Halorhodospira halophila: one gene and its partner. The protein of the gene in region 1 binds, or shares a complex with, the protein of each later gene. Links are inferred from orthologs where the notes say so. Each region holds a gene or a part of one and is shown on either strand. Other genes may lie near its edges.

Region 1 (5,689 bases):
CTACAACGTGACCCTGATGCCGGTGGCCGCGGGGGCGCTGTACCCGTTCTTCGGTGTGCTCCTCTCGCCGATGATGGCCGCCGGGGCGATGAGCCTCTCGAGCCTGCTGGTGGTGACCAACAGTCTGCGGTTGCGCCGGACGGTGCTGCCCGGCGGAGGGCTGGAGCCGGCGCCGGCGCCGGGGCGCTGAGCCGGGCCGCTCAGCCGCCGAGCAGCGGGCCCAGGTAGGCGGCGGTGTGGGATGCCTCTGCGGTGGCGACGGTCTCCGGCGGGCCGGCCGCCAAGACCTGCCCGCCGCCGTCGCCCCCCTCCGGGCCGAGGTCGATGATCCAGTCCGCGCAGCGCATGATGTCCAGATCGTGCTCGACCACCACCACTGTGTTGCCGTGGTCGCAAAGGCGCTGGAGCACCGCCAGCAGCTGCTCCACGTCGGCGAAGTGCAGCCCGGTGGTCGGCTCGTCGAGGATGTAGAGGTTGCGGCCGTGCTCGCGCCGGGAGAGCTCCCGGGCCAGCTTCACGCGCTGCGCCTCGCCGCCGGAGAGGGTCGTCGCGCTCTGCCCCAGGCGCAGGTAGCCCAGGCCCACCTCGCGCAGGGTTTCAAGCTTGCGCCGGATGCCGGGGACCGCCTCGAAGAAGTCGTGGGCCTGGTCCACGGTCATCTCCAAGACCTCGTGGATGGTGTAGCCGCGGTAGCGGATCTCCAGGGTCTCGCGATTGAAGCGGGTGCCGTGGCAACTATCGCAGGCTACGTAGAGATCCGGCAGCAGGTGCATCTCGACGCGCACCACGCCCTCACCCTGGCACGCCTCGCAGCGCCCGCCCTGGACGTTGAACGAGAAGCGCCCCGGCTTGTAGCCACGGGCCCGTGCCTCGGGCGTGGCCGCGAAGAGCTCGCGCACCGGGCCGAAGACCCCGGTGTAGGTCGCCGGATTGGAGCGCGGCGTCCGGCCGATGGGGCTCTGGTCGATATCCACCACCTTCTCGAAGTGCTCAAGCCCTTGGAGGCCGTCGTGCTCCGCAGGGCTGGTCTGGGCGCCGTTGAGATCGCGGGCGGCGCTGCGGTAGAGGGTGTCGTTGATCAGCGTCGACTTGCCGGAACCGGACACCCCGGTTACGCAGGTCAGCAGGCCCACGGGGATTTCGGCGCTCACGTCCTGCAGGTTGTGGCCGCGGGCGCCGGTGATCCGCACCCAGCGTTCGTCCTCCGGCGGTCGCCGGCGCTGCGGCAGCGGGATGCTGCGCCGGCCGCTGAGGAAGGCACCGGTGACCGAATCCGGGTGCTCGGCGACCGCCTGTGGCGGGCCCGCGGCCACGACCGTGCCACCGTGGACGCCCGCTCCGGGCCCCATGTCGATGATGTGATCGGCGGCGCGCATGGCATCCTGCTCGTGCTCGACCACGATGACGCTGTTGCCCAGATCGCGGAGCCGGCGCAGGGTGTCGAGTAGCCTGCCGTGGTCACGGGGGTGGAGCCCGATGGAGGGTTCGTCGAGGACGTAGAGCACTCCCACCAGGCCGGCGCCGATCTGGCTGGCCAAGCGGATGCGCTGGGCCTCCCCGCCGGATAGCGTTTCCGCCGCCCGGTCGAGGGTCAGGTAGCCCAGCCCCACATCCTCCAGGAACCCGAGACGCTGCCGGATCTCCTCGAGGATTGGCCGGGCGATGGCCCCGCGGGCGCCCTCCGGCTCCAGGGCCCGCGCACGCTCGCGGGCAACATGGATCGGCAGCGCCGCGATCTCTGGCAGGTTGTAGCCCTCCACCCGCACGTTCCGGGCGCGCTTGTTGAGCCGTCCGCCGCGGCACTCCGGGCAGGTGCGTTGCGCCATGAAGCGGCCCAGCTCTTCTCGCACCGTGGCGGAGTCGGCCTCGCGGAAGCGTCGCTCCAGGTTGGGGATGACACCTTCGAAGGGGTGGACCCGCTCCGTGTGACCGTTGCGGCCGGGGTAGCGGAAGGTGATCGGCTCGTCCCCCGAGCCGTAGAGGATGCAGTCCCGGGTCGGCTCCGGCAGTTCGGCCCACGGGGTCTCGAGGCTGAATCCGTAGTGCGCGGCCAGCCCCTCCAGGATGGCGAAGTAGTAGAGGTTGCGCCGGTCCCACCCGCGGATCGCTCCTTCGGCGGGCGTGAGCTGGGGGCGGCTGACCACCCGCTCCGGGTCGAAGAAGTGCTGTGTCCCCAGGCCGTCGCAGGTCGGGCAGGCGCCTTCCGGGTTGTTGAACGAGAACATGCGCGGCTCCAGCGGCTCCACCGCGTGGCCGCACTGCGGGCAGGCCGGCTGCGCGGAGAAGGCCAGCGGCTCGCGCTCGGGCGCGTCCATCCAGGCGGCCCGTACGACGCCTTCGCCGATGCGAAGCGCCGTCTCGATGGAGTCGGCCAGCCGCCCGGCCAGGTCGTCGCGCACGCGGAAGCGGTCGATCACCGCCTCGATGTCGTGCTTGCAGTCCCCATCGAGCTGGGGTAACGGGTCGAGCTCGACGACCCGGCCGTCGATCCGCACGCGGATGTAGCCCTGGCTGCGCAGCTGTTCCAGCGTGCGCTGCTGTTCGTCCGGGTGCCAGTCGGCTGCCGGGGCGAGCAGCATCATCTTGGTGCCCGCGGGCTCGGCGAGGATGCGATCGACCATCTCCGAGACGCTGCTCGCCTCCAGCGCCACCTGGTGCTCGGGGCAGTAGGGGGTGCCGGCGCGGGCGAAGAGCAGGCGCAGGTAGTCGTGGATCTCGGTGACGGTGCCCACCGTGGAACGGGGGTTGTGGGACGCCGACTTCTGCTCCACGGAGATCGCCGGGGAGAGACCCTCGATGTGGTCCACGTCGGGCTTGTCCATCATCGACAGGAACTGCCGCGCATAGGCCGAGAGGGACTCGACGTAGCGCCGTTGCCCTTCGGCGTACAGGGTGTCGAAGGCCAGCGACGACTTCCCGGAACCCGAGGGCCCGGTGATCACCACCAGGCGGTTGCGCGGGATGTCGATATCCAGGTTATCGAGGTTGTGGGTGCGGGCGCCGCGGATGCGGATATGGTCCATGCTGCTCTCGACGCGGGATAGCGGGCGAACCCTCTACGGTATCGCGCCGCCGGCATCCTGTCAGGTTGCCGGTGCCAAGGGGGTCGGTTTCGCCGCGCCGGCAAAACCTTTACATTGAGGCCACCTGCGGGGTGACGCACAGGGAGGGTGTGCACCCTGCTCGCCCGACCGCCCAGCGGTTCTCGATCCCACTGTTCAGTAAAGCATTTTTTTTGGAGGAGCACGGCCATGGCCAGCAGAGGTGTCAACAAGGTCATCTTGATCGGCAACCTGGGGAGGGACCCCGAGGTTCGATATACCGCGTCGGGTAGCGCGGTGGCCAATCTCGCCCTGGCAACCTCGGATACCTGGCGCGACCGTCAGACCGGTGAGCAGCAGGAGCGCACCGAGTGGCATCGCGTGGTCATGTTCAACCGGCTTGGCGAGATCGCCGGCGAGTATCTGCGCAAGGGCAGCAAGGTCTATATCGAGGGGCGCCTGCAGACGCGCAAGTGGCAGGATCAGAATGGCCAGGACCGCTACACCACGGAGATCGTCGCCAACGAGATGCAGATGCTCGACAGCCGAAGCGGCGGTGGTGGTGCCCCGATGGGCGGCGGCGAGCAGCGCCCGGCCCAGGCCCCAGCGGGGGATGCCGGCGGCGGCAGCGGCGGTAGCGGCGGCGGCATGCAGGAGGCGCCGGCGGATTTCGACGACGACATCCCGTTTTGAAGGACATGCGCCAAGACTCGTAAAGATTCTTGGGATCTCTAGGCTGGGGCGTCCGCGTAGCGCGGGCGCTCAGCCTCTGCCTACCCCGCTTTCGAGCGTCAACAACGGTCTTAGTTGATAGCCCCGGGTTCTCTCGCCCGCGTTGCCGGGCGTGCGGTGCAGGCCCCGCTTACTGGCCGGATTCCGTCAGGGACAAGGTGACCAGCAGCTGGCGCTTCGCGGCGTCCGTGCGTACCTCCGTGACACAGACCCGGTTGAAGACGCCTGTGGGCAGCGGGCCGGACCACTCCTGCTGATCGAGCCACCGGTGGATGTGCACGCGGGCCCGGGTGCCGATGATCTCCATCTCGGGCATGCGGCCGAGCGCCTTCAGGACGAAGGGGGCAGCGAAGAAGGGCGTGGTGCGCTCGAGGTGCAGCTCTACGCAGGGACCGGCGGTCCCCGGCGGTGGCGCCACGGCGATGAAGGTCACCGAGAAGGGGATCCACACCCCCTTCCTTTTCTCGCCGCTGACCACGATGCGCCCACCTTGGCGGATGCGCAGGGCCAGGTGGCGTAGGCTGGGGTCCCGGACCCCGGTGACCGTGCGCGCCATGGCGCGCTCCGGGATGGGGACGCAGACGCTACGCTGGCGCAGCCGCTCCACGATGCGCGAACCGGTCCGGATCAGCTCCTCGGGGTGCAGGTGTTCCATCCTCGCTCCTGGCGGCTCGGGTTGGCCGGCGGGGTTCCGTCCCGCGGGCCGGGCCAGTATGCCACTACGCTAGGGGGTGGCGGCGAGCCGTGCGCCTTTGGCTCGGCTGTCGGATGCGCGTCGCCGGTGCGATCCTGGGCGATCACGCATCGGTACGGGTTTGGGTTCCTCTGGAGGAGATGAGCATGAAGCGGTGCATTCGCTGGTCCGTTTTGATCCTGGTCCTGGCGCTGCTGGCCGCCGGTTGCGAGCGCGGCCAGTCCGGCCCCACCGAGCAGGAGGTTCGCGAGCTGCTGTTCGAGGACGACTCCGAGCTCTACCTCGGCGACGTGAAGGTCTTCGAGTTGGTGGACTTCGAGCTGGTCTCCACCCACGAGCGCGACGACGGCTCCTACCTGATCCGCGTGCGCAAGGAGGTGGCCATCACCGAGGATGGTGTCGAGTTGTTGCGCGATCCCGGGGCCTTCGGCGACCGGGCCTTCAGTACCGATACGCCGCTGGACAGCCTGGAGATGGTCCTCTCGCTGTGGGGGTTCGCCCTGCGCCAGGCCGGCCAGGTGGAGCCGGGCAGCACCATGGAGCACAAGGACGAGCTGGAACTGGTGCGGACGGATCAGGGCGAGTGGCGGATCTGGTAGGATCCCGGGCGGTCGGCGCGGCGGTCCGGTACGGGCGCTCGCCGGCCCGCAGCAGTCAGCCGCCACCCGTGAGGCCCCCCATGCGAGGCATCCGCAGTGCCGTTTACGACGCCTTGATCCTCCGGCTTACCGCCCGCTGGTACGCGGCGGTGCTTGAGCAGCTGCCGGCGGGGGCGCATGTGTTGGATGTCGGCGTCGGGACGGCAGGCGCCTTGCTGGCCAACGCCGGGCAGTTGCGCGAGCGGGATCTGCGGGTGACCGGGGTCGATATCGACGGCGACTACATCGAGCGGGCCCGCCGCCGGGTTGCCGCCTCCGCGGTGGCCGATCGGGTCACGCTTCGCCACGAGTCCGTCTACGACCATCATGGCGGGCCCTACGACGCGGTCTACTTCTCGGCCAGCTTCATGCTCCTGCCGGAGCCGGAGCGGGCCCTGCGCCACGGCTGCAAGCTCCTGCGTCCGGGAGGACGCCTGGTGTTCACCCAGACCATCCAGCGGCGGCGTGCTCCGTGGCTCGAGCGCCTCAAGCCCATGCTCAGGCGCCTGACCAGCATCGATTTCGGGCGCGTGACTTATGAGGAGCCGTTCCGGGCCCAGCTTCGGGCCGCTGGCCTCGAGCTG
Region 2 (5,630 bases), on another replicon or contig:
CGATAAGCGCCACGATCGCAAGTTCGAGGGGCTGTGCGCCGACTACGTCGGGCTCGAAGTGGAGGACCGCTACGTCTTCGGCGCCGGGATGGACTGCCGGGGGCTGGGGCGCAACGCCGATGGCATCTACGCCATCGATGCCCGCACCGAGCAGGCCGCAAGGTCGCAACAGGAACCGGATACGGAGGAGCGTTGATGAGTGTTGGCATTATCGGCGGGACCGGGCTGACCTCCCTCGAGGGGCTGGAAATCACCCGTCGCGAGGTGGTCCGGACTCCGTTCGGCGAGCCATCGGCGCCATTGATCCACGGCACATTCCGTGGCCACGATGTCACCTTCTTGGCGCGCCACGGCCACAGCCACAATATCCCGCCGCACCAGGTCAACTATCGCGCCAACATCTGGGCCCTGCGTCACGTCGGCGTCGACCGGGTGATCGCCGTCGCGGCGGTCGGTGGCCTGGGGGAGGAGTACGCGCCGCGCCGGGTCGCGATCCCGGATCAGATCATCGACTACACGCACTCGCGTATCGCCACCTTTTACCACCAGGATCTGGATCACGTTACCCACATCGATTTCACCTATCCCTACGACGGCACTGTGCGGGAGTGGCTGCTCGGCGCCGCGCGCGAGGCCGGCGTCGATGCGATCGATGGCGGCACCTACGGCGCCACCCAGGGGCCGCGCCTGGAGACGGCTGCGGAGATCCGCCGCATGCGCCGGGACGGCTGCGATCTGGTGGGGATGACCGGCATGCCGGAGGCGGCGTTGGCGCGCGAGGCCGAGTTGCGCTACGCCCACTGCGCCGTGGTGGCCAATTGGGCCGCCGGCATGGGCGACGGGGCGGAGCTGTCCATGGACGAGATCCGCGATCACCTCCTCCACGGCATGGAGGCGGTGCGCAGGATCATCGCGGCGCTGAGCTAGACGACCGGCCCAGACGGAAGCCGGCGACGCGCAACGCGTCGCCGGTCGGCCCCCGAACGGGGCGCCTTCGGTCAGCCGTCGGGCGGTTGGTCGGCTGGGTGGATGATGATGAGTACGCCCAGAGCTGGATGGTCCAGGTAATGGAGCTCGCCGCTGCGCATGCGGCGGTTTTCTTGCATACGGTGGAGCGGGGCCCGAATCTGCTCGGCCTCATCGATCTCCCGCCCGACCGCTCGCCAGTGCAGACGCAGATCGACTGCGGCGTGGAGGAAGCGCTCCCGATAGATGCGGATCAGCCCGAAGGCCGGGGGCTGATACTGTGGGTCGCGGAGTTCCTGGTTCCGGGCCTCGGCCTCGGTGGGCGGCGTCCAGTGGTAGGGCACAGGGACCGCTACGGCCCGGTCCCGCCCGACGCCCGGCTGCAGCCAGGCGAGGTGGTACAGCGGCTGGTAGGCGTCGGATCGGGTCAGGGCTCCCCAGTGGGCGGTTAACCGCCGCCGCTCGGCGGGCAGGCAGTGTAGGCGGGTCTCTTGGGCGTCCAGATCGTCGGTCTCGATTTCGGCCGAGGCCGGGTCGTCCTCGATGCCGAGTTCCCGCCGGCTCGCCTGGTCGCTTCCACATCCGGCCGGAATCTGCCAGAGCGGGTAATGGGGGAGGTCGGCGCGGGTTGGCCAGCGCTCGGCGTGGCGCCCGCCCTGTTCCCACTGCCGGAAGACGATGACCTCCACCTCGTACCATTCATCCGCCTCGGCCGCCTGTGCCGACACGGACACGCCCGCGCCCCCGGTGAGCAGAAGCGTCGCGCTCAGTACCACGCCCGCAAGCCCGCGACGCGGTCTCCGCGTGCCGGGAGTCACCCCTCTCATCCTGCCACCTCCTCGCTGGCGTGAAGCCTCTCCAGAAGTCGCTCGATCACTTCGAAGCGGGTCTGCTCATCGCTGAGATCGGCACGGACGTGGAGACGCTGCTGCCCGTCCAGGCGGTACTTGTCGGGCTCCTGCTGAACCATCTGAACCAGGCGAGCCGGATCGATTTGGGGCTGTGGGCCGAACTGGATGGTCCCGCCGGAGGGGCCGGCCTCGATCTTGCGAATGCCCAGCGCCTCGGCCCGAAGCTTGAGGGCGGCCGTCCGGAAGAGGTTGCGTGCTGCATCGGGCAGCAGGCCGAAGCGGTCGATCATCTCCACCTGGAGCTCTTCGAGGTCGGCGTCGCTGCGGGCGCTGCTGATCCGCTTGTACTGCACCAGGCGGGTGTGGACATCCGGCAGGTAGTCGGCCGGGAGCAGGGCGGAAAGGCGCAGGTCCACCTCCACACCGCTCTCCAGCTCGGCCTCCGGTGCCGGATCGCGTCCGGCCTTGAGATCCTTGACCGCCCGCTCGAGGAGCTGACTGTACAGCGTGAACCCGACCTCCTGGATCTGTCCGCTCTGCTCATCGCCGAGCAGCTCACCGGCGCCGCGGATCTCCAAGTCGTGGGAGGCAAGCGCGAAACCGACGCCGAGGTCCTCGAGCTGAGAGATAGCCTCCAGACGCTTGAGCGCGTCGGCGGTCATCGCGCTCGGCGGCGGCGCGAGCAGATAGGCGTAGGCCCGGTGGTGGGAGCGCCCGACGCGGCCGCGAAGCTGGTGCAACTGGGCGAGCCCAAAACGATCGGCCCGATGGATAATGATCGTATTGGCGGTGGGGATATCGATCCCCGATTCGATGATCGTGGTACACACCAGGATATCGAAGCGTTGGTGGTAGAAGTCGAGCATCACCTGCTCGAGTTCCCGCTCGCGCATCTGGCCGTGGGCAACACCGATCCGCGCTTCCGGCATCAGCTCACGCAGATGGTTGGCGGTGCGATCGATCGTCTTGACGTCGTTGTAGAGGAAATAGGCCTGCCCGCCCCGCTGGAGTTCCCGCTGGCAGGCCTCGCGGATGAGGCCGTCGTTCCATTCGTGGACAAAGGTCTTCACCGCCAGGCGTCGCTCCGGCGGCGTGGCGATGATCGACAGGTCCCGGATACCCGCCAGGGACATGTTTAGGGTGCGCGGGATGGGCGTGGCGGTCAGGGTCAGGACATCGACCTCGGCGCGGAGGCGCTTGAGCCGTTCCTTCTGCCGGACGCCGAAGCGCTGCTCCTCGTCGATGATCACCAGCCCCAGGTTCTTGAACTGGATCTCGCTGCCGAGCAGCTTGTGGGTGCCGATGACGATGTCGGCTTGTCCGTTGGCGATCCGATCCAGGGCCTGCTCGTTGCCCTTCTTGCCCGTGAAGCGCGACAGCGACTCGATGCGCACGGGCCAGTCGGCGAAGCGGTCGGCGAAGTTCTGGTAGTGCTGCTGCGCCAGCAGGGTCGTCGGCACCAGCATGGCCACCTGGCGCCCGGCCTGCACACCGGCGAAGGCGGCCCGCATGGCCACCTCGGTCTTGCCGAAGCCGACATCGCCGCAGACCACCCGGTCCATGGGCTGATCCGAGCGCAGATCCTGAAGGACCGCCTGGATGGCCGCTTGTTGGTCCGGTGTCTCTTCGAAGGGGAAGGCGGCGGCGAAGGCCTCATAGGCCTCGTCGTCGAACAGACAGGCATCGCCGGCCCGGGCCTGACGCCGCGCGTAGAGGTCGAGCAACTCGGCGGCCACGTCGCGGGCGCGCTTGGCCGCCCGGCGCCGCGCCTTATCCCACTGATCGCTGCCCAGGCGGTGCTGCGGGGCCTCATCGGCGTCGGCCCCGGTGTAGCGCGAGATCCGATCCAGCGCGGAAACCGGGACGTAGAGCTTGTCGCCGCCCGCGTACTCGAGGGTGAGGAATTCGGTGGTAACGTCCCCGACGGTGAGGCTCTGCAGGCCGACATAGCGGCCGACCCCGTGGTCCTCGTGGACCACCGGGGCGCCCTCGTGCAGGTCGGAGAGGTCGCGGATCACCGCCGCGGGGTCGGTGGAGGCACTGGAGCGCCGGCGCCGGCTTTGCCGGGCGCGCTCGCCGTAGAGCGCGCTCTCCGGAATGATAGCCATCCCGTCAATGCGCGCGCCGCTCTCCAGCGGGGCGACGGTGATCGCCGCCGTCGCGTCGCCGTCGAGGAATTCGCGCCAGCCACGCACCGGCTCAGCCTCGATGCCGGCTCGGGTCAGCCGTTCCTGCAGCCCCTGGCGGCGTCCGGCGCTCTCGGCAGTGAACAGGACCCGTCCGTTGTGTCCGGCGTGGAAGTCCTCGAGCCGTTCCAGTGGTCTTTCCGCCTGGGGCCGGGCGGCCAGCTCGGGCAGGGCGCTGACTTCGGCCTCGGCGCCGCGCCCGGGTTCGGTGTGCAGCGCCACCTGGGGGCAGCGGTTGAGGCCGGCGCGTAGCTCGTCCCCGTCGAGGAAGACTCGACGGGGCGGCAGTGGGGGACGGTCCATATCGCCAGTGCGCTGCTCGTAACGGTCCTGAACCTGCCGCCAGAAGCTGTCCGCCGCTTCGTCGACCCCCTCCAGACGCACAGACAGGGTCCCTTCCGGCAGGTAGTCGAACAGCGTGGCCGTCTCCTCGAAGAAGAGCGGCAGGTAGTACTCGATCCCCCCGGGGATGCGGCCCTCGCTGACGGCGCGATAGAGGAAGCTGCGCCCCGGATCGCCCTCGAACTCGGCCCGGAATGCCTGTCTGAAGCGGGTGACCCCGTCCTCGTCGGTGGGGAACTCCCGGCCCGGCAGTAGCTCGATGGCGTCGACCTTCTCGGTGGTGCGCTGGGTCTCGGGATCGAAGCGGCGCAGGCTCTCGACCTCGTCGTCGAACAGGTCGATGCGATAGGGCGTTTCGCCTCCCATCGGGAAGAGATCGAGTAGGGCGCCCCGGACCGCGAATTCACCGTGTTCGCCGACCTCGGGGACGCATCGGTAGCCGGCGGCCTCCAGACGTCGGCGCATGGATTCGATCTCCAGCTGGTCGCCGGGACGCAGCATCAGCGATCGACCCTCGAGCCAGCCGCGCGGCGGCAGGCGATGCATGAGGGTTGCCACCGGAACCACCAGAACGCCGCGGTCCATCCCCGGCAGGCGGTAGAGCCCGAGCAGACGCTCCGAGATGATGTCCTGATGCGGGGAGAAGACGTCGTAGGGCAGGGTTTCCCAGTCCGGAAAGCCGAGCACGGACGCGTCGTCTCCCAGGAAAAAACCGAGCGCCTCTTGCAGGGCGGCGGCCTGCTGCGGCGTTCCGGTAACTGCGATGACTGGTCCGTCATGCTGCCGGGCGGCTTCCGCGATGGCTAGCGGCTGGGCCGCGCCGAGCAGCCCGGACCAGTCCCGCCGCTCGGCGGGGCGTCGGGGTAGGGGCAGATCGCCGAGCAACACGCCGCTAACCGCTCCGGCTCCAGCCGAACAGCCAGGTCTCGGGGTCGGGGATCGGCTCCCGCGCATTGAGCTGACGCATGCCGTAGATACAGCGTACGAGCAGCCAGATGGTCAGGAACACGCCGAGCAGGAAACCGAGGCCGTAAAGGGGCATGGTGATGATGGCCACTGCGAAGATCAGCAGACCGATCCAGAAGGTGTTGATCTGGAATTGGTAGTGGCTCTGGACCCAAGGCGCTGCGTCACGGCGCTGCATATAGGCGATGATCACCCCGATGACCGCCGTCAGGCCGATGAACAGACTACCCAGGTGAAGGATGTAGACCGCCCACGGGGCGACGCCGGGGGGCGTGTCGGCGGGCGGCTGCTGGCCGTTTTCCGTCTCTTGCATCGGTTC

Evidence for each region. Proteins that work in one complex are often made in the same cells at the same time.
Region 2: the proteins of uvrA (region 1) and mfd are in contact, whole or in part, in a crystal structure (PDB 4DFC), measured with the Escherichia coli proteins. The link is inferred for Halorhodospira halophila from one-to-one orthologs.

The regions. Positions count from the first base shown.
Region 1 is NZ_NHSN01000029.1:5,451-11,139, reverse strand. What follows is about bases 1-3,382. They hold uvrA (excinuclease ABC subunit UvrA), read right to left. Parts: upstream 3,024-3,382; coding sequence 201-3,023; downstream 1-200. Other genes in these bases: ssb (single-stranded DNA-binding protein), read left to right, coding at 3,252-3,382; CCR79_RS11620 (heavy metal translocating P-type ATPase), read left to right, coding at 1-190. Also shown: more of ssb, read left to right, coding at 3,383-3,734; CCR79_RS11605 (hypothetical protein), read right to left, coding at 3,904-4,428; CCR79_RS11600 (hypothetical protein), read left to right, coding at 4,614-5,066; CCR79_RS11595 (methyltransferase), read left to right, coding at 5,156-5,689. UniProt on the Escherichia coli protein: The UvrABC repair system catalyzes the recognition and processing of DNA lesions. UvrA is an ATPase and a DNA-binding protein. A damage recognition complex composed of 2 UvrA and 2 UvrB subunits scans DNA for abnormalities.
Region 2 is NZ_NHSN01000001.1:32,647-38,276, forward strand. Bases 1,590-5,630 are described here. They hold mfd (transcription-repair coupling factor), read right to left. Parts: upstream 5,234-5,630; coding sequence 1,790-5,233; downstream 1,590-1,789. Other genes in these bases: CCR79_RS00150 (CsiV family protein), read right to left, coding at 1,590-1,700; CCR79_RS00160 (DUF4870 family protein), read right to left, coding at 5,238-5,624. Also shown: CCR79_RS00140 (hypoxanthine-guanine phosphoribosyltransferase), read left to right, coding at 1-196; CCR79_RS00145 (S-methyl-5'-thioinosine phosphorylase), read left to right, coding at 196-927; more of CCR79_RS00150, read right to left, coding at 999-1,589. UniProt on the Escherichia coli protein: Couples transcription and DNA repair by recognizing RNA polymerase (RNAP) stalled at DNA lesions. Mediates ATP-dependent release of RNAP and its truncated transcript from the DNA, and recruitment of nucleotide excision repair machinery to the damaged site.